Regions from separate parts of the Comamonas sp. F1-6 genome, predicted to be linked through region 2. Evidence: riboswitches for the same ligand, from Rfam matches in the RefSeq annotation. Region 2 holds a riboswitch; each other region holds the start of a gene.
What was found. A riboswitch is a leader RNA that binds a small molecule or an ion and turns the genes downstream of it on or off. The one in region 2 is predicted to bind thiamine pyrophosphate.
Positions count from the first base shown of each region.

Region 1: another riboswitch for thiamine pyrophosphate. It lies ahead of thiC (phosphomethylpyrimidine synthase ThiC); the one in region 2 lies ahead of AAIL66_RS04045 (long-chain-fatty-acid--CoA ligase).
Region 3: another riboswitch for thiamine pyrophosphate. It lies ahead of AAIL66_RS14640 (FAD-dependent oxidoreductase); the one in region 2 lies ahead of AAIL66_RS04045 (long-chain-fatty-acid--CoA ligase).

Region 1 is NZ_JBCPWN010000006.1:117,413-127,335, reverse strand. Features, by position in the region: gene AAIL66_RS08550 (sterol desaturase family protein) at 421-1,494, opposite strand; gene AAIL66_RS08545 (inositol monophosphatase family protein) at 1,701-2,621, opposite strand; gene AAIL66_RS08540 (RNA methyltransferase) at 2,879-3,679, shown strand; gene cysE (serine O-acetyltransferase) at 3,716-4,552, shown strand; gene AAIL66_RS08530 (nitroreductase) at 4,720-5,379, shown strand; gene AAIL66_RS08525 (ABC transporter substrate-binding protein) at 5,511-6,731, opposite strand; gene AAIL66_RS08520 (nitroreductase) at 6,916-7,575, shown strand; TPP riboswitch at 7,657-7,774, shown strand; gene thiC (phosphomethylpyrimidine synthase ThiC) at 8,034-9,923, shown strand, end outside.
Region 2 is NZ_JBCPWN010000003.1:20,925-30,847, forward strand. Features, by position in the region: gene AAIL66_RS04015 (AMP-binding protein) at 3-1,514, opposite strand; gene AAIL66_RS04020 (biotin transporter BioY) at 1,511-2,104, opposite strand; gene AAIL66_RS04025 (energy-coupling factor transporter transmembrane protein EcfT) at 2,115-2,708, opposite strand; gene AAIL66_RS04030 (ABC transporter ATP-binding protein) at 2,701-3,450, opposite strand; gene AAIL66_RS04035 (hypothetical protein) at 3,820-3,975, shown strand; gene AAIL66_RS04040 (TonB-dependent receptor) at 4,060-6,189, opposite strand; TPP riboswitch at 6,500-6,591, shown strand; gene AAIL66_RS04045 (long-chain-fatty-acid--CoA ligase) at 6,662-7,756, shown strand; gene AAIL66_RS04050 (acyl-CoA reductase) at 7,753-9,219, shown strand; gene AAIL66_RS04055 (ABC transporter ATP-binding protein) at 9,245-9,923, shown strand, end outside.
Region 3 is NZ_JBCPWN010000013.1:89,369-99,291, forward strand. Features, by position in the region: gene AAIL66_RS14620 (cytosine permease) at 1-1,194, shown strand, start outside; gene AAIL66_RS14625 (ankyrin repeat domain-containing protein) at 1,260-2,027, opposite strand; gene AAIL66_RS14630 (SH3 domain-containing protein) at 2,151-2,624, shown strand; gene thiD (bifunctional hydroxymethylpyrimidine kinase/phosphomethylpyrimidine kinase) at 2,691-3,563, opposite strand; TPP riboswitch at 3,629-3,790, shown strand; gene AAIL66_RS14640 (FAD-dependent oxidoreductase) at 3,854-4,948, shown strand; gene thiS (sulfur carrier protein ThiS) at 5,054-5,251, shown strand; gene AAIL66_RS14650 (thiazole synthase) at 5,410-6,213, shown strand; gene thiE (thiamine phosphate synthase) at 6,224-7,165, shown strand; gene AAIL66_RS14660 (Crp/Fnr family transcriptional regulator) at 7,491-8,210, shown strand; gene AAIL66_RS14665 (phosphotransferase) at 8,465-9,550, shown strand; gene AAIL66_RS14670 (acyl-CoA dehydrogenase family protein) at 9,602-9,923, shown strand, end outside.

The DNA of each region.
Region 1 (9,923 bases), on a different contig from region 2:
GGCTGCTGGTGCGGTGGGGTAGGTTGGGGTTCTGATATTTATGCGGGTGTGCGCGGTTGCTATGTAACCTATTGATTGATAATAGGTATCAAGGATTGCAAAGCCGGTTAGCTCAGTTCCTGTGAAACAAAAAAAGCCTCCGACAGTGGAGGCTTTTTTGTGCTTTTGATGGCGTAGCTTTTGGCGTAAGTTTTTCGGAATCTGTATGTTCTTCAGAGGTGAAAAAACCAATGCATCATCGGCGTATGCGCCGAGAGGTCAGTCATGTCTGGGGAGTAGGGCAGCGACGGGGATTCTGTGCTTGTCTGGGTCATCGCTTCAGCGGTATGCAAAACATGGGGCGCCGCGCCGGTGCTGGGCGGGCGCCGAATGCTGCATTATCCGTGATGCCCAATAGCAGGGGGCATGGCTGTTTTTTGGCTATTTGGCAGAGGCCGTCTGCACGCCTTGCTCGGATTGAGAGCCAGAGCCTTGATCGTCGTCATGAATGGGGCGGTAGCCCGGGCCGAAGGACACATCGCCCAGCCTCCAGCCCGCGCGGCAACTGAAGGCTCCCCAGAAGCGCTTCAAGGTGTACCACTGCATGGCGATCAGGCCGCGCTCGTTGTCGGCATCGACCTCGGGGTCACTCACGCCCGTGGGGCGTAGTTCCTCGTCGTGATAGAGGGCGGTGCCGAACAACTGATCCCACCAGGGCAGAACTTGGCCGAAGTTGCAGTTGTGGCGCTCGGGGCGCTCGGCATCGCGCAGCATATGGTGGTTGCGGTGAAAGCGTGGGCCGACCAGCAGGCGCTCGCCCATTTGGCCCAGCCAGCCCAGACGCAGCGCTACATTGGCATGGGAGAAGTTCTGCACCAGCTCGCTGAGCAGACCCAGCATGGCGAACTCGGATGGCTCCACACCCATGGCCAGACCTACGCTGGCCAGCACAAAGCTTTGCAGCATGCCGTCCAGATAGTTGCTGCGGTCGTTGCTCCAGCAGCTCATCTGGCGCTGACTGTGGTGCATGCTGTGCATGGCCCACCACCAGGGAATGACGTGCTGGGCGCGGTGCATCCAGTAATACGTCAAGTCGTAGACGACGTAGTACACGGCAAACAATATATAGGGGTGGCCTTCAAACCAGGGCAGCCAGGCCTTGAGGCCGCTGGCCACCTCGGTGGCTGGCCCGCCGCCCAGCATATGGGCGACCGGCATGAGGATCAAAAAGCTGAACAGCGGAAACAGGCCCAGCAGCATGAGCAGGGTGTAGTTGCGGTCCACCGTGGTGTGGCGGCGGTCGGCCCAGCGTTCGGCGGGGATCAGGCTCTCCAGCGGCCGCATCACACAGCCGATCAGAAACAGCTGCAGCAGCGCGATCAGGATGCCAGCGGCTATCTCGCGCGGATCGCCCGCTGCCTCGGCAATATGGAGTGCGTTGACCACGGGAGTCACCGCATGCATGGATACCCAGTCAATGGCCAGCGCCCAGTGCTGGCTGAAGAAGTCCATCATATTGTTCTGCCCATTTATCGTCGGGCAGATTCTGGACCGGGAGTTTGTGGATTCTGTGGAGAGAAATACACCTCCGACGCTTGTCCATTGCTTGTGGACGCTGCCCCCAAGGAGCGTCTATTGCCTCGGGGCGGCCTGGCAGCAATAAAAAAGGGCCTGGTCCACCGGACCAGGCCCTTTCCGCAGTCGTGGGGCGACCGCCTTTTTTATTCTGCGTTCATCTGGCCTTCTTCGGCCACCGCCTCGGTGTCTTCCTCGGCGGGGGCTTCGAATTCGCCAGTCTTGACAGCCTGACGCACGGCCGCTTTTTCGCCAGCGGTGGCGAACTTGCTGAACTTGCCCAGCACGGGGATCAGCGAACCATAGATGCGTGGGTTGGCGGCCAAGATTTCGCGTTGTTCCAGGAAGTCGGCTTCACCCGTGAAGTTGCCCACCAGACCACCGGCTTCGCTGACCAGCAGAGAACCGGCAGCCACGTCCCAGATGGACAGGCCGGACTCAAAGAAACCGTCGGCAAAGCCGGCAGCCACATAGGCCAGGTCCAGGGCTGCGGAGCCGGGGCGACGCACGCCGGCGGTGCGCTGCATGACTTCGCCCAGCATCAGCATGTATTGCTTGAAGTTGTCGCCACGGCGGAAGGGGAAGCCCGTGGAGATCAGGCAATCACGCAGCTGGGTGCGCTTGGAGACGCGGATGCGGCGCTCGTTCAGATAGGCTCCGCGACCCTTGGTGGCCGTGAACAGGTCGTTGCGGCTGGGGTCATAGATCACTGCGTGCTCGATCTTGCCCTTGTAGGCCAGGGCGATGCTCACGCAGTACACGGGGAAGCCGTGGATGAAGTTGGTGGTGCCGTCCAGGGGGTCGATGATCCAGACATGGTCGGAGTTCTTGGCACCGTGTTCGCTGCCCGATTCTTCGGCCAGGATGGAATGCTGGGGGTAGGCGTTGAGCAGCGTCTCGATGATGATGCGCTCGGCCGCCTGGTCTACCTCGGTCACAAAGTCGTTCACCTGCTTTTGCGCAACGCGCACCGATTCCACATCCAGTGCGGCACGGTTGATGAGGGCGCCAGCGGCGCGAGCAGCCTTGATGGCCACGTTGAGCATGGGGTGCAGGGAGTTCGACATAAATTGTGAGTGCGTTGGCGATGCAGCCCGGAGCAAAACTGGGCTGAACTACGCGGGTAAGAACGTAAAAGCCGCGACCGGCGATGCGGGGCGGCGACAATGGGCGCAATTCTACCCAGGCTGCGCGTTTTTTGCTTGTTCGTCCCGGCGACCCGAGGGTCTTCTCTGCGGTGCTTGCGGATGTCAGAGAGAGCTGGCCGCGTAGTCTGCTGTCTTATCAAGGCCACAAGTGGGGCCTTTTGCATTGTTCTGCGTTGATGAAAACCCGATTCGTACTGATTGAAACCAGCCATGCCGGCAATGTGGGCGCGGCTGCCCGAGCGCTCAAGACCATGGGCTTCGACGACCTGGTGCTGGTGCGCCCACGCTACAAGAACGTGCTGCGCAAGGAAGAAACCATTCAGCGTGCCAGTGGCGCACTGGATGTGCTGGACAAGGCCCGCGTGGTCGACACCCTGGAGGAAGCCCTGGATGGCATCAGCCATATGTGCGCGACGGCAATGACGCCACGCGACTTCGGCCCGCCTACACGCACTCCGCGCGAGCATTTCGAGTTGCTCCTGAAAGGAGAGCTCGATGTGCGCTCTGTGTCTGAAGTAGACGCAGGTCTGACCGATAACCTGCCCACATCCGGTGCGGCCTGCAACCAGAAGGGCGTGGCATTTCTGTTCGGTTGCGAGCGCTTTGGCATGAGCAACGACGATGTCTATCGCTGTGATGTGGCGCTGTCGATTCCGTCCAATCCGCAGTTCGGTTCGCTCAATCTGGGCTCGGCCATTCAGGTCGTTGCCTATGACTGGCGCGTGGCACTGGGTGGTTTTCCCGTGGTGGAGCACACGCCTGAGGCGCATCGCGCCGACATGGCCCAGGTGCAGGGTATGCTGGGCCACTGGGAGCAGGCCCTGGCCCATATCGGCTTTCTGGACCCGGCAGCACCCAAGAAGCTCATGCCCAGGCTTAACCAGCTTTTCAACCGCGCGCAGCTGACCCAGGAAGAAATCCATATTCTTCGCGGTGTTGCCAAAGCCATGCTGCAGAGCCAGCCACCAACCCGCTAGACTTCACAAGCTAAACATTCCTCACGTTGTTATTTGATGCTTGATCGCCTGCGCTCCGACATCCAGTGCATTCTTGACCGCGACCCCGCGGCCCGCAGCACCTGGGAGGTCATCACCTGTTATCCGGGGCTGCACGCCATCTGGCTGCAGCGTCCTGCGCACTGGTGCTGGACGCATGGCTTCAAATGGCTGGGGCGCTTCATCTCGCACATGGGGCGCTGGTTCACCGGCATTGAAATCCACCCCGGTGCCGTCATTGGTCGCGAGGTCTTCATCGATCACGGCATGGGTGTCGTGATCGGCGAAACCGCGGTGGTGGGCGATGGCTGCACCATCTATCACGGTGTCACCTTGGGAGGTACCTCGCTCTACAAGGGCGCCAAGCGCCACCCTACGCTGGGCAAGAACGTGGTGGTCAGTGCCGGCGCCAAGGTGCTGGGCGGCTTCGAGGTAGGCGATGGTGCCAAGATAGGCAGCAATGCCGTGGTCATCAAGCCCGTGCCTGCAGGTGCGACTGCCGTGGGCATTCCGGCGCGCATCATTCCCAGCAAGACCGGGCATAGCGCCGATGTGACCGAGCATGAGTCGGCACCCAAGGTCGAGGCCAAGGCGCAAACGGCTGTCGTGATTGACGAGGATTGCGGCAAGAGCGGCTTCACCGCCTATGGCGTGACGGCCGAAGTCGACCCCGTGGCCCAGGCCATGCGCTCTCTGTCCGAAGGCGCTGCCGGCCATGAAAAGCAGATTGCACTGCTGTGGGCTGCCATCGAGAAGCTCTCGATTCAAGGCCATGTAAAGGACTGTGTGCCCTGCGAGTCCGAACGACCCGAGGCATTCCAGAAGGACAAGATCGATCAGATTCTGGGCAAGTAAACCCCAGGCGCTTGTCCATGGATCGCTTGATACTTCTGCTCTGCCAGTGAAAGCCAACGCCTGTCGTTGGCTTTTTTCATGGTGCTTGCCCGTAGTCGATTTGAGGGGCGAAAGCCCTGCCTGTCCGGCCGAGACTGCTTGCCAACTCAAACCCGAGGCAAGCAATGATGAATGTGGAACAGACCATGCAGCAGCGCCATTCGGTGCGTGCTTTTTTGCCAAGGAGGGTGGATGCGGCGCTGGTCAGGGATTTGCTGGCGCAGGCCGGACTTGCGGCTTCAGGCGGCAACCTCCAGCCCTGGCGCGTGATAGCGCTGACGGGGGACAGCCTTCAGGCCTTGCGCCAGGCCATGCCTGCGGCGACCCCCAACTCTGATCCGGCCCTGGTCTATCCACCTCAGCTGTGGGAGCCCTATCGCAGCCGCCGCTTTGACAATGGCGAGGATCTCTATCGTTCCATAGGCATGGGGCGTGAGGACAAGAGTGGGCGGCTGCTGCAGCTAGCCCGGAACACTCACATGTTTGGCGCACCTGTAGGCGTATTCGTCGCGGTCGAGAACCGCATGTTGCATGCGCAGTGGGTGGATCTGGGCATCTATCTGCAATCGCTGATGCTGCTGGCGACCGGAAAGGGGCTCGCCACCTGCGCCCAGGGCTTCTGGCGCAATTACAGCGATTTTGTGAGCCGGCATCTGGCGCTGCCGCAGGGCTACCAGATCGCTTTTGGCATGGCACTGGGCTATGAGGACAGCGCGGCACCCATCAACCAGTGGCGCTCCACCAGGGCAGAGCCCGGGGAATGGTGCGAGATGCGCGGGTTCGAATGAGCCTTGTCTTGATGCCGGTGCGGGCAGTCGCTTGACGCTTCTTCTTGCGTGGCAAGAAGGCGAGGACGAAGCGCAAGGCATCAAGCCGGGTGCCATGCAGGCAACCCGGCCGCTTCTTCAATGCCGACCGACTACTTCCACAGAGCGCACTTGCTCTCTTCCTTGGTGGTGAAGACCTGGTCGCCGGGCAGGGTCTTGAGCACCTTGAAGTAATCCCAGGCCTTCTTCGATTCGGCCGGTGCCTTGACCTGCAGCAGATACATATCGTGAGCGTAGCGGCCGTCGGGGCGGATCACGCCCTTGGCATAGAAGTCCGATAGCGGCGTGGCCTTGAAGCCGGCCATGATTTTGTCGGCATCCGTCGTGCCCAGCTTCTCGGCCAGCTTCAGATACTGCATGGCGGCCGAGTAGTTGGCTGCCTGCAGCGAGGTGGGCATCTTCTTGAACTTGGCAAAGAAGCGATCCGAGAACTTGCGGCTTTCGGGATTCAGGTCCCAATGCCAGCTGTCGGTGAACATCAGGCCTTCCGTGGCTTTGAGGCCCAGGCTGTGGATGTCGGAGCTGAACAGCAGCAGGCCGGCCAGCTTCATGGTCTTGGTCAGGCCGAACTCGCGTGCCGACTTGATGGCATTGATGGTGTCGCCACCTGCATTGGCCAGGCCCAGAATCTGGGCCTTGGAGTTCTGAGCCTGCAGAAGGAAGGAAGAGAAGTCGGCTGTGTTCAGCGGGTGCCTGACGTTGCCCTGCACCTTGCCGCCAGCGGCATTGACCACGCGGGTGGTGTCGGCTTCCAGCGCCTGGCCAAAGGCATAGTCGGCCGTCAGAAAGAACCAGCTCTTGCCGCCCAGCTCCACCACTGCCTTGCCCGTACCCTTGGCCAGCGCCACGGTGTCATAGGCATAGTGCACGAAATAGGGGCTGCACTGGTCGTTGGTCAGGGCCGAAGTGCCCGCGCCGTTGATGATGTAGACCTTTTTCTTCTCATCGGCTACCTTGCCCATGGCCAGACCTGCACTGGAGGTGGTGCCGCCGATCAGCATGTTCATGCCCTGGGTGTCGAACCACTCGCGTGCCTTGCTGGCCGCGATATCGGCCTTGTTCTGGTGGTCGGCCGTCAGCACCTCGACGGGCTTGCCCAGCAGCTTGCCGCCAAAGTCGTCCACGGCCATCTGCACGGCCATGGCTCCGCCCTTGCCGTCCACATCGGCATAGAGGCCCGACATATCGGTGATGAAGCCGATGCGAATCTTGTCCTGCGCCTGAGCGCCTGCAGCGGTCAGCAGGCATCCCAGTGCCAGCGTCAATGTTCTTGGGGAAAAAGCGGTAGCGGAGCAAACAGAGCGAGGCTTCATCAGAGTCATCTCCTGAGGTGGTGAGTACCCAGTCACTGCGACGGGCAGCCAGCATGGTCGCAGTTGGAGCAGGGCGCGCCATCAGGGCAAGCACCGGGGCGGCTGCGACAAGGTATCCACGGCGACTCGGGAAAATGCCGCAAGCTCCTACACTGCACACCAGCGATTTAGGAAAGTAGAAGAGATGGATATTCGTCAAGCATTGCAGCAGCGTCGTTCGGTGCGCGCTTTTCTGCCGCAGGCCGTGGCTGCTGCCACGTTGCGGGACTTGCTGGAGACCGCAGCACAGGCGCCGTCCGGCGGCAATATGCAGCCCTGGCGTGTGACCGCAGTGGGCGGACAGGCGCTCAAGGATCTGTGCGCCAGGGCCAGGGAGACCGAGGCCGTGCAGCGCCCCGGCTTGTCCTATCCACCCGGTTTGTGGGAACCCTACCGCAGTCGCCGCTTTGGAAACGGCGAAGATCTTTACCGCGCAATCAATATCGGTCGAGAGGACAAGGCAGCACGTCTGGCCCAACTGGCCAAGAACGGCCAGATGTTCGGTGCGCCCGTGGGCATTTTCGTGGCCGTGGAGGAGCGCATGGGCTATGCGCAATGGGTGGATCTGGGCATCTATCTGCAGTCCTTCATGCTGCTGGCCGTGGAGAAAGGTCTGGCCACCTGTGCCCAGGGCTTCTGGCGCATGTACAACGACATGCTGATCGAACAGCTGGCATTGCCGGATGGCTACCAGATTGCCTTCGGCATCGCCCTGGGCTACGAGGATGTCAGCGCGCCCATCAACCAGTGGCGCGCAAGCCGTGCTGCCAGCAATGAATGGCTGGTGTTGCAGGGGCTGGATTGAACGGCGGATTAGACGCTTGAGGGTCAGGATAGTTAAACAGCTTCAAGAGTGCGCAAATTGTGGCAAAACCAGCCTATACTGCGTGCAGCTCCGGGGTGTGCGAAAGCGCTGAGATGCCAGTCACTGTGAAAACAGTGCAGGCGAACCCGACGAACTTGATCCGGTTCATACCGGCGGAAGAAGAGCGGGACCCTGACGCAGGGCCGATGGATTGACAGGGCAACTGGCGCGAGTGCCAACCCTGAAAGCCATAGGCACAGCAAACCCCAGGCGCCTCGCGCACTGGGGTTTTGTCTTTTCTGGACAGCCGGTGCGTGAAGAACCAGGCCGAAATTGCAGAATTTCGGCGGCACAGGCCGGATACCCCATAGCGGGCCGGGCCCGTGCAGGGCAAGATCAGAGCAGGGCCGCACTCCACGGAGCGTTTGATGCACTTCAACCGCTTTGAGGAGACTGCGATGAACGCCCCTGATTCCATTTTTACGCCTGCTGCAGGTCATGCCCCCGATGCCGCCCGTTTTGCCGAGCTGCTGGCACAGTCGCGCCAGCCGTTTCCCGCATCGACCAAGAGCTATCTGAGTGGCGCGCTGCATCCGCAGCTGCGTGTGCCGGTCCGCGATATTGCGCTCACCAATGGAGAGCAGGTCAGCGTCTACGACACCTCGGGTCCCTATACCGACCCCGCCGTACAGATCGACGTGCGCCAGGGCTTGCCCAGCGTGCGAGGTGCCTGGATCGAAGCGCGCGGCGACAGCGAATACTACGTGGGTCGCCTGCGTGTGGCGCTGGACGACGGCGGCAAGCGCGGCGAGGAAGATGCACGCGTGGACCAGTTGCGCGCCGAGGCGGCCGCGCTGCAGCGCCAGCCGCGCCGTGCCAAATCTGGCCAGAACGTGACCCAGATGCACTATGCCAAGCGCGGCATCATCACGCCCGAGATGGAGTATGTGGCCCTGCGTGAAAACGGTCGCCGTGAATGGATGGCGCAGTACCAGCAGGACGCGGCGCGCGAGCTGCGCCTGGCCGGCAACAGCCTGGGCGCAGCGATCCCGAAGATCATCACACCCGAATTCGTGCGCGACGAAGTGGCGCGCGGCCGCGCCATCATTCCGGCCAATATCAACCACCCTGAAATCGAGCCCATGGCCATCGGCCGCAATTTCAAGGTCAAGATCAACGCCAACATCGGCAACTCGGCCGTGACTTCCAGCATCGAGGAAGAGGTGGAAAAGCTGGTCTGGGCCATTCGCTGGGGGGCGGACAATGTCATGGACCTGTCCACCGGCAGGAACATCCACACCACGCGCGACTGGATTGTGCGCAACTCGCCCGTGCCCATCGGCACCGTGCCCATCTACCAGGCGCTGGAAAAGGTCGGCGGCATTGCCGAGGATCTGACCTGGGAGATCTTCCGTGACACCCTGGTCGAGCAGGCCGAGCAGGGCGTGGACTACTTCACCATCCACGCCGGCGTGCGCCTGGCCTACATCCACCTCACGGCCCAGCGCCGCACCGGCATCGTCTCGCGCGGCGGCTCCATCATGGCCAAGTGGTGCATGGCTCATCACCGCGAGAGCTTCCTCTACGAGCATTTCGAGGATATCTGCGACATCATGAAGCAGTATGACGTGAGCTTCTCGCTGGGCGATGGCCTGCGTCCCGGCTGCGCCAGCGATGCCAACGACGATGCCCAGTTTGCCGAACTGGCCACGCTGGGCGAGCTGACGCAGATCGCCTGGAAGCACGATGTGCAGACCATGATCGAAGGCCCCGGCCATGTGCCCATGCACATGATCCAGCAGAACATGACCGAGCAGCTCAAGCATTGCCACGAGGCTCCGTTCTACACCCTGGGCCCGCTGACCATAGACATCGCCCCCGGCTACGACCATATCGCTTCGGCCATCGGCGCGGCCATGATCGGCTGGTTCGGCACGGCCATGCTGTGCTATGTCACGCCCAAGGAGCATCTGGGTCTGCCCGACCGCGACGACGTCAAGCAGGGCATCATCGCCTACAAAATTGCGGCCCATGCCGCCGATGTCGCCAAGGGCCATCCGGGCGCGCGTTCGCGTGACGATGCCCTCTCCCAGGCGCGCTTCGATTTCCGCTGGCAGGACCAGTTCAACCTGGGACTGGATCCCGACACGGCCCAGGCCTACCACGACGAAACCCTGCCCAAGGACAGCGCCAAGGTGGCCCATTTCTGCTCCATGTGCGGACCCAAGTTCTGCTCCATGAAGATCACCCAGGAAGTGCGCGACTTTGCCAAGCAGCAAGGCGTGAGCGCCGAGAACAGCATTGCCGTGGGCATGCAGGCCAAGGCGGCGGAGTTCAATCAGGCGGGC
Region 2 (9,923 bases):
CCTCAACTCTGCCACGGCCGCAATGAGGGGAGCAGGGCAGGGGATATGGCAGCTCCCGCAGGCCCGGCCATGCTGGCGCGCAGGGCCTGGGCCAGTTGGCCGTGGTCGGTCTTGCCGCTGGCTGTCTGCGGCCAGTGTTCGCAAACCCACCACTGGCGCGGCACCTTGAAGGCTTCGGTGCGCTCGCGCAGCCACTGGTTCAGCTCCAGGGCCGAAGGCGCCTCGGTCTGCGGCCTCCATTGCAGCACAGCGTGTACCTGCAGGCCTCGCAGCGCATCGGCCTGGCCGTGCAGCGAGACCTGGACAATCGCCGGGTGGCTGGCCAGCAGGTTCTCCACTTCCTCGGGAAACAGGTTCTTGCCCTGGGTGACGATCATGCGGCTTTGGCGGCCTGCCAGGCACAGCATGCCACGTTCGTCGATATGACCCATGTCGCGCACGGACAGCCAGTCGCCATCGCGCAGCACGGCCGTGGCGTCATGGGCGTCGCCCACATAGTCCATGAACAGCATGGGACTGCGGATATAGATCAGGCCGTCGCTGGCATGGCTGGTGTCATGCTCGGCCAGCGCATTCTCTGCGGCATCGCTGCCGGTGGGGCGAATGGATAGCTCCACATTGCTGAATGGCCTGCCCACTGCCTGCGGGCCGCTGGCTTCGTCGGCATCCATCCAGGCGACAAAACTGGCTTCGGAGGCGCCATAGAACTCGATGATGCGGGCCTTGGGGAACAGAGCGCGCAGCGCCGGCGTGTGGGCGCGCATCCAGCGCGCGCCGCTGATGGTGATCAGCTCGACCTCGGGAATCGGTGCGAGCTGCCGATGCTCGGCCCATTGCAGCATCAGCAGCAACTGGCTGGGCACGGCGACCAGACAGGGGGTATCGCCGCGCGCCAGGGTTGCGAGACAGCGCGAGGCCGAGAACTTCTCCTGCATGACGGCGCCGCAGCCATACCAGATGCCTTGCATGGCGCCGAACAGAAACAGCGAATGCGAGATGCGCCCCGGTGCCAGCGTGCGCTGGGCGACGACGGGGCCGAAATCCTGCAGGCCGACGCGAAAGCTCTCCGTCCACGACAGATGGTGGCGCTTGAAGCCCTTGGGCAGGCCAGTGCTGCCCGAGGTAAAGCCGGTATAAAAGGCTGCCGTCGGTGCTGCCGATTCCAGCTCGCAGGGCTGCGCGGGCAGCCAGCTTTCAATGCGCTGGCGCACGGCAGGTTGCCAGTCGGGGTCGGCAACCGCCGCGCAGCGGCCGCTGTGGATCACGGCCAGAAAGTCCACCAGCCGCTCCAGCGTTGAGCGGCTGGCATCCAGCAGCAGCATTTGCGGTGCGCGTTGCGCCACCAGGCGTGCCGAGCGCTGCTCGACCTCGGCATGCAGATCGCCAAAGGTCCAGGAGCCGGCCTCGCTCTGCAAGGCCACAACATCGGGCCGGTGTTGCGCCCAATAGGCCAGCGGGCCATGAACCAGCTGCCAGAAACCCTGCAGCGGTGCCGCCGCGGACAGCGCGTTCACCGGCGACCGCCAAAACGCCAGTCAGGCATTCCGCGTGCCACGGTGTGGACGATGATGGCGCAGAGAACACATTTGATGAAGTCGCCGGGGACAAAGGCCAGCGTCACGGCAAAGGCCTGACTCAGGCTCATCTTGGCGATCAGCATCAGGCCCAGCACGCCAAAGGCATGCAGGCACAGCAGGCCGCCGATCAAGGAGGCGATGAAGGCGCTCAGCGCCGTGCGACGCGGCGTGCTCTGCGGCAGGGCAGCCATGATGGCGCCAGTGATGCCTGCGGCCAGCATGTAGCCGATCAGATAGCCGGCAGACGGTGCCATGAAGACTCCGATGCCGCCGCGACCGCCCGACAACAGTGGCAGACCTACGGCCACGGCCGCGAGAAACAGTGCCATGGACTGCAGGCCGCGCCAGGGCCCGAGCATGACGCCTGCCAGCATCACGCCCAGCGACTGGATGGTGATGGGCACGCCGAACGGCAGGTCGATCTTGGGAATCAGGCCCATCACGGCCATCAGGGCGGCGAACAGCGATACCTGAGCCATGGAGCGTGCGCCGCCGCGCGATACGGTGTGAGAGGGTGTGGTAGTCATCAATGCTCTCCTAGAAACCCAGTCTTGCCCAGAGGGCGTCGGCCACACGGCGCGTGGCCTGCAGCATATGAATCGTCAGCGGTGCAATCAGGCGCAGGCCGCCGCTTTTGCCGGTGCGCAGGCGGTATGCCTCGTCCAGCTTTGTCCATTGCACAAAGAAATGTTCGGTAAAGCGCAGCATGAGTGCAAGCTGCATGGCCACGCGCTCGGTGGGGATGCCCAAGCGGGCCAGCGGGGCGAGCAGCCATTCCAGTACCTCGACCAGATCGCTGGGGCGGGTGGTGATGGTCAGCGCAATGCCCAGGGTCGAGGCGCAGATCAGCCGCAGACTGCTGACGGCTGCCAGCAAAGGGTTGCCCATGAAGGCATGAAAGCCCGCCACCAGCAGCGCCGCGACGATAACCGAGCGCATCAGCCGGCGCGCCACCTGTGTGGCCTCGCCCAGCGATATCCAGAGAACCAGGCAAGCCACGCCGCAGCACGCCAACGCCCAGGGGTTGGCTATCAGAAACAACAGCGTACCGAAAACCGCCAGCAGCAAGAGCTTGAGGCCGGCCGACCAGCGATGCAGCCAGGTCGCAACTTCGCTGTAGAGGCTACCCATGCAGGTCTCCGTGCGGGCTTTTCTTCAGCAACTGCTCCTGTACGGAGGTCTCGTAGGCGCTGCAGATGTCGCGGCCAGGGCCGTCGCCACGCAGCCGGCCTTGCTCCAGCCAGATCACGCGCTCAAAGTCGCGCACATGGTCAAGCACATGGGTGGAGACCAGCACCTGTTGCGGTGCGGTGGCAATATCCTGGGCCAAGCGGGCCTGACCGGGCAGGTCCAGGCTGGCAAAGGGCTCGTCCAGCAGCAGCAGTTGCGGCGCCGCAATCAGCAGCGAGAGCCAGCACACCTGCTGGCGCTGGCCCTGGCTCAGACTGCTGACGGCCCGCTCGGCCCAGTGGGCCAGGCCGCGTGCGGCCAGCAACTCGCGCGCCCTGGCTCTGGCTTGCTGCTTGCTCAGGCCCTGGGGGCGAAGGCCCAGGGCCAGTTCTTCCTCCACGGTAGGGAAGATGATCTGATCGTCCGGATTCTGGAACATCAGGCCGATCAGGCCGGGCTTGTGCTCGCGCGCCTGCAGCAAGGGCATGCCATCCACCAGTACTTGTCCGGCCTGGGGCAGCTCGAGCCCGCAAAGCAGGCGGAACAGGCTGGACTTGCCCGCGCCGTTGTTGCCGATCACGCCAATGCGCGTTTCAGTCAGGCTAAGGCTCAGGCCGTCAAACACCTGGGTCTGGCCGCGCTGCAGCCGTATATCGACCAACTGCACACCCTGTTGGGCGGGGCTTTGCAATCCATCACTCATACATCAGCTCCAACTGCGGGAATGGCAGGGCTGCAAGGCGCCGGGCTGGAATTTGGATGGCAAGAAACGAAAAGGGCTGACATACGGAGAAATCTGAAACCGTGCCCCGGCTTCAAACATACGAGGCAGCGCTGGTGGCGGATTCTAGCGCTGTGAATTTGCTTTCAAAAGCCCGCCATCTGAGCTCTTTTTATGTGAATTTTCTATAAGAATTGATTTCTTTACCTGGAGCGGATGTCTGTTGTCATTTGGCCCGCATTTCGTGGCAGTTGTACCCCTGATGACTGCGTGTTGCAGAGTGAAGAATTTCTGTGTGCCGTTCTTGCCTGCTTCAGGGGCTAACTTCGCTCAAACTGCATACGCACCGGCATGGAAATTGATGTGATTGACTGTGTTTTGACGTGGCTTGCAGGGCTGATGAGCGCAAGCTTGTTGCCGGCGCCTGTCGTCTGGCAGGCAAACCGGGGCGGGATTGGCGGCTTTCGGGCTCAAGCAGGCAATGTACAAGCACCAGAATTTTTCTGAAAAAATCGCTTTTGATCTATCCGGATGTGAAAAAAGCGGGCTCTGGACCCGCTTTCTGCTGTCCGGCAAAGCCGGATGACATGTTTAGAACTGGTAGCTGAGGCTGGTGCCGGCCATCCATTGACGTCCCGGAGCGGGCTCGTAGTAACGTCCGTTGCCTTCGTTGACGATGACCGAGCCCACATAGTTCTTGTCCGCCAGATTGTCGATGCGGGCAAAAGTGCTGAGCTTCCAGGCGCCCAGGCGTTTGGTGTAGCCAACGCTCAGGCTGGCCACGTTGTAGCTGGGGGCATAGACCTGGTTCTTGTCGTCGGCGGCAATACGGCCCACATGACGCCAGTCCAGGCCCACACGCCAGTCGGTGGCGGGAAGCCATTCCAGTCCCAGGTAGCCCAAATGCCTGGCCGTGCCGGCAATACGGTTGCCGGCGGGAGTGCAGTCCTGGCCCTTGCTGTCGCAATAGCCGCTGCGCAGGCTGGCATCAAGCAAGGTCAGCGCGCCGCTCAGGCGCAACTGGGGCATCAGCCAGGTGCTGGTGCTCAGCTCCATGCCGCGGCGGCGGGTCTTGCCGGCATTCTGATAAGAGGTGCGGCCGTTGTCGTTGCTGGCCACCACAATTTCATCGTCGGTCTGGGTCTGGAACAGTGCGGCAGACCAGTCGCCGCGCAGTCCGGCCACATTGAAGCGTTGCTTGATGCCCAGCTCGGCACTGGTCGATACCGCAGGTTTGAGGCCGAAGTTCAGACCGCCCGCCAGATCGGGGCGGTACGAGATCTCGTTGAAGGTCGGTGTTTCCATGCCGCGACCCAGCGAGGCATAGATATTGGTGTCCTGATTGAGCTCGTGCTGGAGCGAAACAACCGGCAGCAGCTTATGGAATCCGGCATTGCCGCTGTCGTTCTTGTCTGCCAGGAAATGGTCGCGCGATTGGAACTGCACATTGCTCCAGCGCAGGCCGGCATCGAGCTTCCAGCGCGGTGCAAAGGCCCAGGAGGCTTGCAGATAGGGGTCTATGCTGGTGAGGGTGTTGCGCTCGTCGCGCACCAGCTCGCCGACCACGCCCAGCTGGTTGCCCGCAAAGTTCTTGTAGCCCTGACGGTCTTCCCTGACAGTGTTGGCGGCCAGGCCGGCAATCAGGCTCAGGCTGCCGCTGCCCAGCTCGTATTTGCCGCTCCAGCGCGCATCGATGCCGCCATAGTCGCGCTTGAGACCGATCACTCCGCCTCTGTAGCCGGTCTGCGATGCCTTGGGTGTGGACTGGAACTGCATCATTTCGCGCTGACCGGCATAGGCCATGAGGCGCAGTGCCTGGCCGCCGTCCAGCTGGCGCTCATAGGTCAGGCCGGCCTGGGTCTGCTTCACGCTTTTGCGCGAATCGTAGAGCAAGGGGTTGGACGCCACAGCCTTCGGATCTGCCGCCCAGTCCTTGGGCGTGATGCCGCCGGGGTCCTTGGCATCGATGTCCACATGGTTGGCGACCAGGGTTAGCTGGCTGTATTCGTCGGGCTTGACATCGATGCGGGCGTTGAACAGGTTTTTGTCCGCCGCGCTCTGGGCCCGGTAGCCGTCGGTGAGAAAACGGCTGGCGCTGAGCACATAGCCAATCCCGTTGGTTTCGCCCTTGGCCTTGAGGCCCAGGCGCTTCTGGCCGTCGCTGCCCAGTGCAAAGCTGCTTTGCATCGAGGGCGCGCCTTCACCACGTTCGGTATAGGCATTGATCACGCCGCCAGAGGCGTTGCCGTAGAGGGCGGAGTAAGGACCGCGCAGCACTTCCACGCGCTCCAGCGAGGCGATATCGATATTGTTGGTCTGACCCTGGCCATCGGGCATGGTGGAGGGGATGCCGTCCACATAGATCTGTATGCCGCGCACGCCGAAGGTGGATCGTGCGCCAAAGCCGCGAATCGACAGCTGCAGGTCTTGCGCGTAGTTCTGACGGTTCTGCAGCTGCAGACCCGGAGCTGCACTCAGGGACTCCGAGAGATTGACCTGCAGATTGCGCTCGCGCATGCGCTCGCCGTCGAGCACGGTCACGGAGGCCGGGGTTTGCTCAAGTGCAGACTCCTGCAAGGTGCTGCGCACGGTGACTTCGGACAACTGGGGCAGTTCCGGCTGGGCGGCGGCTTGCTGGGCTGTTGCGGACTGTGCCGTCAGCAGCAGTCCGGCGGCGGCCACAGGCCAGCCTGCCAGATGACAAAGGCGCGAAAAATGCATGTGAATATCTCTGGGGCTTGGGGCGGGCGTTCAGTGCCCTGGATGGCTTGCAAGCTCTGCTGACGCAGTCCAGCGACGCGACATGCCGCGCTTTCAGGCATGGCGTACCTGCGTGATTGTCGGCGCCGTGGCAGGTTACGTCTCAGGCAGCTTGCGGTGCTGGGTCGATTGTATTTGGGCAGCAGTATTTTGATGTTTTTGCCCTGTATGTCCTTCTTGCCCGTGCTGGAGCATTACCCCAGGTTACAAGTGACGCGACTTTCATGCGGCGGTGCAGCCCCCTTGCAGTGATGCCGTTGGGGTAAGATGGCGCCGCGCTCCGGGGTGCACGCCAGTGCTGAGATCTACACCCGCGAACTTGACCCGGTTCATACCGGCGGAAGAAGAGCTTGCAAGCTGACCTCAGGGCAGTGCGTTCTCGCATGGTCAGCAAGCCTTCGGAGCATGATGTCCCCGCTCTCGAAGGAATTTCATGGACAAGGCCGCTTCGCTGGTCGCAGATCTGCTTGCTTTCATCGCAATGGATGACTGCACCGACGACCAGTTCAATCAACTCGCCCTGCGCCTTTTCGCCTACCAGTACGAATGCAATGCGCCGTTTCGCAGCTTTTGCCAGCGACGCGGTGCTACGCTGCGCAATGTCAGGAGCTGGCGCGATGTTCCGGCTGTGCCCATCGATGCCTTCAAGGCCATGGAGCTGCGCAGCGAGCCGCCGTCGTCCGCCGAGCGCGTATTCATGACCAGCGGCACCACGGGACGCGCTGCGCGCGGACGTCATTTCCATCCGCAGCTCGATGTCTACGACCTGTCCATGAAGCGCTATTTCGCCAGACGTTTCATGCAGGGGCTGGAGCGCATGCCCATGGGCATTCTGTTTCCCGATGAGCAGGCCATGCCCAATTCCTCGCTGGCCCACTATCTGGCCCTGGCCTGTTCCGAATTCGGCTCGGCAGGCAGCCGCTACTATCTGAACTCGGAAGGGCTGGACATGCCGGCCCTGTGTGCCGCGCTGGAAGAGTCCGAGCGCAGTGGCCAGCCGTTTGCGTTGCTGGGCGCGAGCTTCAGCCTGGTCCATGTGATGGATGCCCTGCGTGCGCAGGGCCGCAGCTTTCGCCTGCCTGCAGGCAGCCGCGTACTGGATACGGGCGGCTACAAGGGGCAGTCGCGCGAGCTGCCGCTCGAGGAGTTCTATGCCGAGCTTTCGCAGCTGCTGGGCGTGCCGCGCAGTCTGTGCATCAATATGTATGGCATGACGGAGCTGAGTACCCAGTTCTATGACGATGGCAATGCGATTCTGCCCTCGGTCAAGTCCGGTCCGCACTGGATTCGTTCGCGTCTGGTGGAGCCGATCACCGGCAGGGACGTGGCAGCTGGTGAGCGCGGCATTCTGGTGCATTGCGATCTGGCCAACTACAACGCGGTGACCACCATACTGACCGAGGATGTGGGCCTGTGGGCCGGCTCGCAGGAAAAAGACGGCTTTTTGCTGCTAGGGCGCGCCGAGGGCGCCGCCGCCAAGGGTTGCTCGCTGGCGGTTGAAGAGTTTGTGAAAGCTGCCGGCGCATGAGCAAGCAGCGCAAGGTGCAGCGTATCAAGGCAGGCTACCTGCCGGGCCTGGGCGACGACGAAGTGCAGTGGCAGACGCTGGACTTCGAGTCCCGCGACGGCCAGAGGCTGGAAGTCAGCGTGCCCGTGCTGACGGCGCCGCAGATGCAGGCACTGGCCTGCCGTGTGCGCAAGGCCGCGGCCGCCCATCTGCGCCCCATGCCGGTGGCCGAGATCATCGATGCCGTCGATCGTGCGATGGCCCGCCTGCTTGACCGTAACGACATCTACCGCCAGCAGGCCGAAGCCTGGCTGCCCGTGGTCAGCGGCTATGACGCCGATATGGTGCGGCTGGGGCTGACAGGATTTTTCAAGACCTTTCGTGCAGCGCAGCTCAAGCGCTTTGTGGCCGAGGATTTTGCCAATCCGGCGGTACTCGATGGTTTTCAACCGGCAGCCAAGGGCGGGGCCGTACGTGCTTTCGGCCCGGATCTGCTGGTGCATAGCTGGGCCGGCAACGTACCTGCGCTGTCGCTGTGGAGCCTGGTCTGCGGCTTGCTGGTCAAGGCCCCTGCGATTGGTAAGCTGGCCAGTGCCGAGCCTTTGTTTGCGGGATGGTTTGCACGCCTGCTGGCAGAGGTCCACCCGCCGCTGGCCGATTGCCTGGCCGTGGTGTGGTGGCGCGGTGCAGGTGGCGAGGAGGCCGACGCGCTCTATGCCCAGGCCGATACGGTGCTGGCCTATGGCGGCAACCAGACGCTGGATGCGTTGCGTCGTCGCCTGCCCGTGACGACGCGCTTTTTGCCCCATGGCCACAAGCTGGGCTTTGGCCTGATCGACGCGCAGGCGCTGGATACGCTCAAGGCTCCGGCCATGGCAAGGCAGGCGGCCTGGGACGTGATGCGCTATGACCAGCAGGGCTGCTACTCGCCCCATGTGTTCTATGTGCAGCGTGGGGCGCCGGTCTCTGCGCGTGCTTTTGCCGACTATCTGGCAGCCGAGCTTGCCAATCTGCAGCGACGATTTGCACGCCGCGAACTGGATCTGGAAGAAGGGGCGGCGCTGGCACGCTGGCAGCAGAACATGGAGTGGGGCGGTGAAGCACACCAGTTGCTGGGGCCTGTGGATGCGCCTTGGAGCGTGGCCTACAGCGAGAGTCTTCAGCCCTTGGCACCGACCGCGTTGTACCGCACGATTGCCGTGGTGGCCGTGGACCGGCTCGATGCCGTGCTGCCCGTGGTGGCCGCTCAGCGCGACTATCTGCAGACCGCCGGCATTGCTGCCGGCCCCGAAGAGCTGTACCGCCTGGCGGGGCTGCTGGGTGCGGCTGGCGTTACGCGTATCAGCGCCATCGGCTCCATGAGCATGCCCGAGGCGGGATGGCACCATGACGGGCGCTTCAACCTGCTGGATCTGGTGCGCATGACGGAGATCGAGCAGTCGGCAGAACTTGCGGCCCAGCCGCTGGCTGATTATGCGGATTGAGGGGGCGCGTACAGCCGTGGCATTCATGGAATTCAAGCAGGCCCGATTCAGCTACCCGGGACGAGTGCCCGTGGTGGATGGCGTGGACTGGCAGGTCGGGGCTGGAGAGTTTCACTGCCTGCTGGGGCGCAGCGGCTGCGGCAAGACCACGCTGCTCAAGCTGGCGGCTGGCCTGCTCAGGCCCCAGTCGGGGCATGTCTTGCTGCGCGGCACCGAACTGGCAGCGCCGGGGCCGCAACTGGGCTTTATGTTCCAGGCGCCGACGCTGCTGGACTGGCATACGGTGATCGACAACGTGCTGCTGCCTGTATCGCTGCAGCGCAAACTCACGCAGCAGGACCGACATGCAGCCATGCAGTTGCTGGAGCAACTGGGCCTTGCCGCCCACGCCCGGCTTTACCCTGGGCAGCTCTCGGGCGGACAGCAAAGTCGCGCGGCGCTGGCGCGAGCCCTGATTCTGGAGCCGCCGCTGCTGCTGCTCGACGAGCCTTTTGCGGCGCTGGATGCCATTACGCGTGCCGAACTGCAGGACGATTTGCTGCGCACCTGCCAGCGCCATGGCACGACGGTGCTCTTTGTTACCCACGACATTAACGAGGCTGTCTATCTGGGTGACCGCATTGCACTCATGCATGGCGGCCGCATCGTGGACGACTGGTCCGTCGAGCTGCCACAGCCGCGCCAGCAGAGCCTGCGCCATGGCG
Region 3 (9,923 bases), on a different contig from region 2:
AGCCTGGGCGTGGGCCTGCTGGTCATGCAGATGGGAGCCTATCTGCTGCCTGCGCTCAGCCCGCTACATGCGCTGATCGCGATAGCCATCGGCTCGCTGATCGGTGCCGGTCTACTGGGTTGGGTGGGCAAGCTGGGCTGCGACAGCGGCCTGTCCAGTGCAGGGCTGATGCACAGCGTCTACGGCCGCCACTTCGCACGACTGCCTATCGTGCTCAACATCATCCAGCTGCTGGGCTGGGGCAGTTTCGAGCTGGTGGTGATGCGTGACGCCACCGTGGCGCTGGGCAAACAAAGCGGCATCATGGGCGCTGCCTATTGGCCCTGGCTGGCCACTCTGCTCTGGGGTGGCGTGATCCTGCTGCTGATGAGCGGCTCCATGACCACCCTGGTGCGCCGCATCATCTCGCGCGTAGCCTTGCCGCTGGTGATTGCCTCGCTGCTGTGGCTGAGCTGGCAATTCCTCAAAATGGCCGGCGCCACCGGCCTCGGGACCTTGCTGGCCCGCGAAGGTGCAGGCGGCATGAGCATGCTCGGCGCCGTCGATCTGGTGATCGCCATGCCCATCAGCTGGCTGCCGCTGGTGGCCGACTATGCGCGCCACGGCAAAAGCGGCAAGTCCGCGCTGTCGGGGGCCTGGACCGGCTTTGCCCTGGCCAATATCTGGTGCTACTCCCTGGGCGTGCTGGTGGCCCTGACCCTGCCCAGCGAAGACCTGGTCACGGCCCTGCTGCTGGCCCAGGGCGGGCTGATTGCCCTGTCGCTGATTCTGATCGACGAGGTGGACAATGCCTATGGCGATGCCTACTCGGGTGCCATGTCGGCCCACAGCCTGCAACCGCACTGGAGCATTCGCCGTTGGGGCCTGCTGATCGCGGCCCTGTGCACGGCACTGGCCATGGTGCTGCCCATGCACAGTCTGGAGCCTTTTTTGCTGTTGCTCAGCTCCTGCTTTGTGCCGCTGTTCGGCGTGATGCTGGGTCGCCTGGCCTTTGGCACCGATGCCGTGCAACTGATGCAAAAAGCGCCCGCCGTGCGCTGGGATGCCGTGACCATCTGGGTGCTGGGCATTGCCTTCTATCACCTGCTGCCCTATGTGAGCACGGCCCTGGGCTCGGCCCTGCCCACGCTGGCGCTGACTTTTGTGGTGGCTCTCGCCACACGCCAGCTGCAGCCTCGCTCCGTTGCCACCTGACTGAAACTCAAAGGCAATAGCATCACACGCGCGGTAGAAAGGCTCTGCAGCCATCTCCTCTGTTCTTACTTGGCGCCCGCCGCCTGCAGCATATGAACCACAGCCTTCTGCCCGCGCTGGCGTGCATGGGCCAGGGCCGTCACCCCATCCTTGTCAGGCAGATTCAGATCCGCCTTCGCGTCGATCAAGGTCTGGATGATGGCCTGATGGCGCGGCCCGCCGTCGCTGAGCACCACGGCTTCCATCAGGCAGGTCCAACCCAGCCGGTTGACATGGTTCACATTCACGCCGGCCGCGATCAGCGCCTGGGCCGTTTCCAGATGGCCGCGCTCGCAGGCAGGAATCAGGGCCGTGCCGCCATAGCGGTTGGTGCTCTTGAGATCGGCCCCATAGGAAATCGTCATGCGCACAATCTCCAGCCGGCCCTGCGCACCGGCCAGCAGATAGGCGCTGTCCTGCATCTGGTTCTGGATATTGGGGCTGGCACCGTGCATCAGCAGCGATCGCGCCACCTCGATATGGTTGGCCGCCGTGGCCAGCAGCAATGGGGTATTGCCCCGGGCGTCCTGCACGTCGACAGGCGCGTTGCCAGCCAGCAGATCGCGCACCGCCACGGCATCGCCCTGCGCGGCAGCGGCCAGCAATTGCTGGCCCGGCATCTGCGGGTCCCCGGCTTTTGGCGCCGCAGCGGCGGCAGGTGTTGCAGCCGCTGCATTCGCCGACGCCCTACTCTGGCAGGCCGTGAGCAGGGTCGCGGCGGCCAGAGCCGTCAATGCAAGCGTCAATCGGGTGGTCAACGAGGCACGCCCATGGGCGCTGGTTGGCTGTTTCATGGCATTCCTTTATGGCTGTCGGGTGTTCAGCCCCTGTCAGCTTTCTACAGGAACTATAGCTAGCCACGCAAGTCCGATGGGGGTTACAGCCTGTTTTCAATCGATAAAAGGAGAATCTGCCCCGTGCCTTGCAACCGCTGGATCCGCACCGCCGCCACTTCAAGCCTGATCGCGCTGGGTGCGCTCACCGCCGGCCTGCTGCCGGCCCTCGCACAAGCCCAGGAATTTGTCAGCATCAAGGGCACGACCGTGAATGTGCGCGAGCAGCCCAATACCCGCTCCGCAACCCTTTGGGAACTGAGCAAGGGCTATCCGCTGCAAGTCACCCAGCGCAAGGGCCAGTGGCTGCGCGTCAAGGACTATGAGTCCACGCTGGGCTGGGTCCACGCCCCGCTGACCAGCAAGAGCCCGCATATGGTGGTGACGGCGCGCACAGCCAATCTGCGCTCCGGCCCCGGCCAGAAGCACAAGCGCGTGGGCAAGCTGGAGCAGCATGAGGTGCTGCAGACTCTGAAAAAGCAAGGCAGCTGGGCCCAGGTGCAGCGCAGCAACGGCCAGAGCGGCTGGGTGGCCAAGAATCTGGTCTGGGGCTGGTAAGCCCTGCAACACGAACACCCAAAGCAAAGGCCTGCAGCAGCGGGCCTTTTTTGCGGGTGCCGGCAATCAGCCTTCGACGATCAGCTGCGCGCGCGGCGCATAGCCATGATTGAGGGGGCCGTGACCCTGGCCGGTATAGACCTCGGCTCCCGCCTCGATGGCGCCCAGAATATAGCGGCGCGCCTCGGTCACTGCGGCCTCCAGCGCCAGCCCCTGAGCCAGGAAGGAGGCAATCGCCGACGACAGCGTGCAGCCCGTGCCATGGCCGTTATGGGTGACGATGCGCTGCGACTGCAGGCGCAGATAGTCGCCGACCTGCTGGCCTTGCCGGCCCAGCACATCCATGACCAGATCGCCGCTCAGATGCCCGCCCTTGAGCAATACGGCCGGCGCCCCCATGGCCAGCAGATCGGCCACGGCCGCATCCAACGCTCCAATGCCGTCGATGTTGCGACCCAGCAGCAAAGCTGCTTCATCCAGATTGGGGGTAATCACCGTCGCCAGCGGGAACAGCTCCTGGACCAGCGCCTGTGCCGTCTCGGGAACGATCAGGCGGTCACCACTGGTGGCCACCATCACGGGGTCCAGCACCACGTTCCTGATACCGTGGCGACGGATAGCATCCGCCACCACGCTCACCACATCGGGGGTTGCCAGCATGCCGATCTTGACGGCATCGACGCCTATGTCCTGCACAACGGCATCGATCTGGCCGCGCACGGTATCGAGCGGAATGCCGTGAATACCCGTCACACCCAGCGTGTTCTGCACGGTGATGGCCGTGATCGCCGTCATGCCGTAGCAGCCCAGAGCCGCACAGGTCTTGAGGTCGGCCTGGATACCGGCGCCACCGCCGCTGTCCGAGCCGGCTATGGAGAGCACGCGTGCATAGCGCTTTTTTGCGGCGCCGGAGATGGAGGAAGAAGCAATCACTGTCATGGCAAAAATTATCGCCCATGCGCATGGTCAATGCGTGCTGTTTGCGGTTGTGCTGTAATGTCCAGCGGACGAAACAGGGGTGTCCCGCAGGCAAGCAGCCTGTGCGGACTGAGAAACACCCTGGGGCTGCGCCAGCCACGGGCTGCGCACCAGAGCACCATCCGTGCCCTGTGCCCCCTGCACCCGATCCAGGTCATGCTGGCGTGGGGAGTTTCACAAGCCGCAAGGCATGCCGCGTTTTGTCCTGCACATGGCCCTGTTCCTGTGTCCGGATGGAAAACGATTTGCACATGTCATTGCTACAAGCTTCTTCAAAGATCGCAATTCTCGGCGGCGGCCTCATGGGCCGTCTGCTGGCTCTGGCCCTGGCCCAGCGCGGTCACGCCATCGACCTCTATGACGCCCATGGCCCGCAAGGCGATGGTGCTGCGGCGCGCGTGGCGGCTGCTATGCTGGCGCCGCTGGCCGAGTCGGCCATTACCGAGCCCGGCGTGGTGCGCATGGGCCAGCATGGGCTCAAGCGCTGGCCCGAGCTGATAGCTCAGCTCGAGCAGCATGTGTTTCTGCAGCAAAACGGCACGCTGATTCTCTGGCACCGCCAGGATCAGGGCGATGCGGCACGCTTTTTCGGCCTGCTGGAGAAAAACCGGCGCATCAACCCCAGCCTGCCGGCCATGCAGGAGAAGACCGGCGCGGCGCTGCAGGACTGCGAGCCCGCGCTGCAGGGACGCTTCAACCAGGCCGTCTATCTGCCCGGCGAAGGCCAGCTCGACAACCGCCAGCTGCTGACGGCGCTGGTCGACAAGCTCAGCGCCCTGGGCGTGCAGCTGCACTGGGACAGCCCGCGCGAGGTCGGCGACTTCCGTCCCGGCGCGGCCGGCCAGCCCGACTTCGTGTTCGACTGCCGGGGCCTGGGTGCCCGCAGCCAATGGAAGCAGCTGCGCGGCATTCGCGGCGAGGTGGTGCGCATCCATGCGCCCGAAGTCACGCTGCAGCGCCCCACACGCCTGATCCATCCACGCTACCCCATCTATATCGCGCCCAAGGAAGACCATCTGTTCGTGATTGGCGCGACCGAGATCGAATCCGACGATATGTCGCCGGCCAGCGTGCGCTCCACGCTGGAGCTGCTGAGCGCGGCCTATACCGTGCACTCGGGCTTTGCCGAAGGCCGGATTGTGGAGATCGCCACCCAGTGCCGCCCCACCCTGCCCGATAATCTGCCCGCCGTGCGCCTGCTGACGCCGCGCGTCATGGAAGTCAACGGCCTCTACCGCCACGGCTTCATGATCTCGCCCGCCATGCTCGACGTGGTGCTGGAGCTGGTGGACCGCAACGACTCGCCGCTGGCGCGCGAGTTCGATGTCGCCGTGCATCGCGGCTGAGCCGCGAGCCCGAACTTTGGCGCACAGCACTTGCACCTCCTGCGCACGCAAGCGCCGCCGTGCAGAGGTTTAACTTAGCACCCGCTTTATTTTCTGTTTCATGCCATGAAGATCACCCTCAACCAGCAAGCCACCGAGCTGCAAGCCCATGCCACCGTGGCCGATGCGCTGGCGCAGATGCAGGCCAAGCCCCCGTTTGCCGTGGCGGTCAACACGGTGTTTGTGCCCAAGACGCAGTACGCCGACCATGCGCTCAACGAGGGCGACAGGATGGAAGTCATCTCTCCAGTGACAGGCGGCTAGGAATGACCTCCCTGAGTCGCTTCGCGCCTTCCCCCAGGGGACGACACCCTCGCGGCGAGGCGGCTCTTGCTCGGTGTCACTGACTGGGCACATGTCTGTTTGAGGCTCACTGGGCTTCACACGCATTGCGGTACAAAGACAAGAGATATAGATAAATCATGAATACAAAAACCACCGACGACACCCTGGTTCTCTACGGCCAACGTTTTGAAAGCCGCTTGCTGCTGGGCACCTCGCGCTATCCCTCGCCCGCGATTCTCGAAGCGGCTGTGGAGCGTTCCAGGCCCGCCATGGTCACGGCCTCGCTGCGCCGCCAGGGCAGCAATGCGGCCGAGACCGGCGCCAGCTTCTGGGAACTGCTGCGCAAGCTCAACGTGCCCGTGCTGCCCAACACGGCAGGCTGCATGACCATCCAGGAAGCCGTGACCACGGCCCAGATGGCGCGTGAAGTCTTCGACACACCCTGGATCAAGCTGGAGCTGATCGGCGACGACTACACGCTGCAGCCCGACACGCTCAACCTGGTGGAGGCTGCCTCCATCCTCATCAAGGACGGTTTCCAGGTCCTGCCCTACACCACCTACGACCTGGTGCTGTGCCAAAAGCTTGTCGACGTGGGCTGCCAGGCCATCATGCCTTGGGCCGCGCCCATAGGCACCGGCCGCGGCCCCATCAACCCCTATGCCATGCAGATGCTGCGCGAGCGCCTGAAGGTGCCGCTGATCGTCGATGCCGGCCTGGGCCGCCCCTCCCATGCCTGCACCGTGATGGAATGGGGCTATGACGCCGTGCTGCTGAACACCGCCGTGGCCCTGTCCGAAGACCCTGTGGCCATGGCCGGCGCGTTCTCCGATGCCGTCAATGCCGGTCACGCCGCCTGGCGCGCTGGCGCCATGGCGGAGCAGAACGCCGCCCAGCCCAGCACGCCCGTGCTGGGCACCCCTTTCTGGCATCAGGAATAAAGGCCGGCCCATGGACTCCGCAGAAATCAAGGCCCTGGCGCAAGCCATCATCCACCAGCACAGTGCCAATTTTGGCGCCCGGTTGCACCACGATGCCAACTCGGTCGAGCTGACGCCCCAGCCCGTGCCGCCCGCGCTGCGCCAGGAGCCCGCCTATCTGGCCGCGCTGGAAGCCTGCAGCCAGCTGGGCTTTATCGCCGTGGATGCTGAGACTCTGGCCCAGGCCTGGCAGCGCCAGAGCGAGCGCACCGACCAGTTCGATGTCACCCACTGGCCCGACGACCCACGCGACTTCGGTCTCGGCAAGGCCGACCCGGCCCTGGCCTTTGCCCATTGTCCGCGCGAGCTGGGCCTGTATGGCGTGCTGCCCACGGCCGAATGGGTGGGCCGCATGGCCCGCGCGGGTGTGCCCACGGTGCAGCTGCGTTTCAAGTCCGGCGACAGGGCCGCCGTTGCACAAGAGGTCAAGGCCGCTGTTGATGCCGTCAAGGGCACGCAGGCACGCCTGTTCATCAACGACCACTGGCAGGCCGCGCTGGACGCAGGCGCCTACGGCATCCATGTGGGCCAGGAAGATCTGGACGTGATCGGCCAGCGCGATCTGCAGACCATCCGTAGCTCGGGCACACGCCTGGGCGTCTCCACCCATGGCTACGCCGAGATGGTGCGAGCCCATGCGGTCCAGCCCAGCTATATCGCCCTGGGCGCGGTCTTTCCCACCACGCTCAAGAAGATGGCGACAGCCCCGCAAGGACTGGCGCGGCTGGCGGCCTATGTGCGGCTGATGCAGCAATACCCGCTGGTGGCGATTGGCGGCATTTCCGAGGACCTGTTCCCCGCCGTGCGTGCCACGGGCGTGGGCTCGGTGGCCGTGGTACGCGCCCTGGTCAACGCCCCCGATCCGGAAGCTGCGGCCAAGCATCTGCTGGCGCGCATGCAAGCTGCTGCGTGAATCCACGCACTACTAATTCAATAGCTTGGAGCGCTTGAAAGATAAGAGCTACCAGCTATTTTCACTTAAAGCCACAGATCCATCGTGCCTGAAAAACTCGGCGCATGAAATACCGCAGATGACAAGACTGAATGCCCGCAGCCAGCGGGCATTTTTGTTTTCCGTCGCGCCGCAGCCCGCATGACTGCTGGGTTTTCTTGATCGGCGCAAGCCCTCTTCGCGTTAGAAGCGGACACACAGGTGACAACCCTGAGTCCCGCAGTTGCGGCACAGCCGGTCCCACACGCGACAATGGGGCGGTTACCAGTCACGCATAAGACAGAACATGGACGAGCCAATTCTTAGTATGGAAGAACGTGAGGCGATCAACTCTGGTCGCTGGTTTTCATCCCTTTCGCCCTCTTTGCGGCACGACATTCTTCGATGCGCTTACGTCAAACGATACAAAGATGGCATGCTCATCTGCGCTCGCGGCGAACCGCCCGAGGAGTGGATTGCCTGTGCACGTGGAGCGGTGCGAGTCAGCTCCACCTCCATCACGGGCAAGCAGATCACGCTGACCTATGTGGAGCCGGGCATCTGGTTCGGGGATGTGGCGATTCTGGATGGCGACAAGCGCACGCACGACGCCTATGCACATGGCGAGACCACGCTGCTGTGCGTATCCAAGGCGGACTTCAAGCGCATTCTGGCAGAGCATGTGGAGTTTTCCGAAGCGATCTTGCGCCTCAATGCACGCCGAGTACGTCAGCTCTACGGTCTGGTGGAAGACCTCAACACCTTGCCGCTACGCGCGCGCCTGGCCAAGCAGCTGTTGCACCTGACGCGCAGCTATGGCGTGATGAGCCTGTCGGACAGCAACGAGATCCGCATCGGCCTGCATCTGGCGCAGGAGGAGCTGGCGCAGTTGCTGGGCGCCTCGCGCCAGCGCGTGAACCAGGAACTCAAATCCATGGAGCGCGAGGAAGTCATTCGCATCGAACCGGGTGGCCTCATCGTGCGCGACCGGGTGACGCTGCTGCGTATTGCAGACACCGACCACTGATTCACCCCCTGAGCGGCTTTGCCGCTTCCCCCTCTCTCGCTTCGCTGCGCTTGCGGGAGGGGGACGATGCCATCGCCGCGAGGCGGCTCTTGCTCGGCATCTCAGGCGGGTATCGCGCCAGTTTTCACCTTCGTTTCTCTCTTGCCGCGTGCTGCGGCAACTCTCCCCCTTTCACGCATTCGCTCGCTGCACTTTTGTGCAGCGTGGCGGGCTGCGCCTTGCCCATCACAAATCGAACAAAGGACTGAGACAGCATGAGCACTTATGAGCATTTCGTCGGCACCCGCGCGGTTTCCGATCAGCATGCGTTTGATACCAATGCCATGACCGACTGGATGAGCCGGCATGTCCAGGGCTTTGAGGGCCCGCTGCAGGTGGAAATGTTCAAGGGCGGCCAGTCCAACCCCACCTACAAGCTGATCACGCCCGGCAAAAGCTATGTGATGCGCGCCAAGCCCGGTCCCGTGGCCAAGCTGCTGCCTTCGGCCCATGCGATCGAGCGCGAATACCGCGTGATGAAGGGCCTGGCCAGCACCGATGTGCCCGTGCCGCATATGTATGCGCTATGCGAGGATGAATCCGTCATCGGCCGCGCCTTCTACATCATGGAATTCATGGAGGGTCGCGTGCTCTGGGACCAGTCCCTGCCCGGCATGACGCCTGCCGAGCGCGGCCAGATCTACGACGAGATGAACCGCGTGATCGCAGCCCTGCACAGCGTGAAGTTTGCCGAGCGCGGCCTGGCCGACTACGGCAAGAGCGGCAACTACTTCGAGCGCCAGATCGGTCGCTGGAGCAAGCAGTATGTGGCCTCCGTCACCCAGCCGATTCCCGAGATGGACAAGCTGATGGAGTGGCTGCCCGCCCATATGCCGGCCAGCGCACGTGACGAGGGACGTGTCTCCATCGTGCATGGCGACTACCGCCTGGACAACCTGATGTTCCACCCCACCGAGCCGCGCGTGATCGCCGTGCTGGACTGGGAGCTGTCCACGCTGGGGCATCCGCTGGCCGACTTCAGCTACCACTGCATGAGCTGGCATATACCGGCCGAGCTGGGCCGCGGCATCGCGGGGCTGGACATCGCAGGCCTGGGCATCCCTGCCGAACACGATTACATCCAGCGCTACTGCCAGCGCACCGGCATTGCCGATGTGGCGGCGCTGCAGTGCGACTGGAACTTCTACCTGGCCTACAACATGTTCCGCATCGCCGCCATCCTGCAAGGCATTGCCAAGCGTGTCGAGGCCGGCACGGCCTCCAGCGCCCAGGCCAAGGCCTCGGGCGACACCGCCCGCCCCATGGCGGAGCTGGCCTGGTCCTTTGCTCAGCGCGCCTGACTTTCATCCACCACCACGCAATCAGACCGTCCCACAACAAAAGGAGCACTCATGGACTTCGACTACTCGCCCAAAACCAAGGACTTGCAGCAACGCCTGCTCAAGTTCATGGACGAACACATCTACCCGGCGGAAAAGGAGTATGCCGAGGAGATGCAGGCCAACACGGCCGCCGGCAAGCGCTGGACGCCGCTGCAAACCATTGAAAAGCTCAAGCCCAAGGCCCAGGCCGCGGGCCTGTGGAATCTGTTCCTGCCCGTGGACAGCGCCGAAGCCTCGGGCTACCACGGCGCGGGCCTGACCAATCAGGAATACGCTCCACTGGCCGAAATCATGGGCCGTGTGCCATGGGCTTCCGAAGTCTTCAACTGCT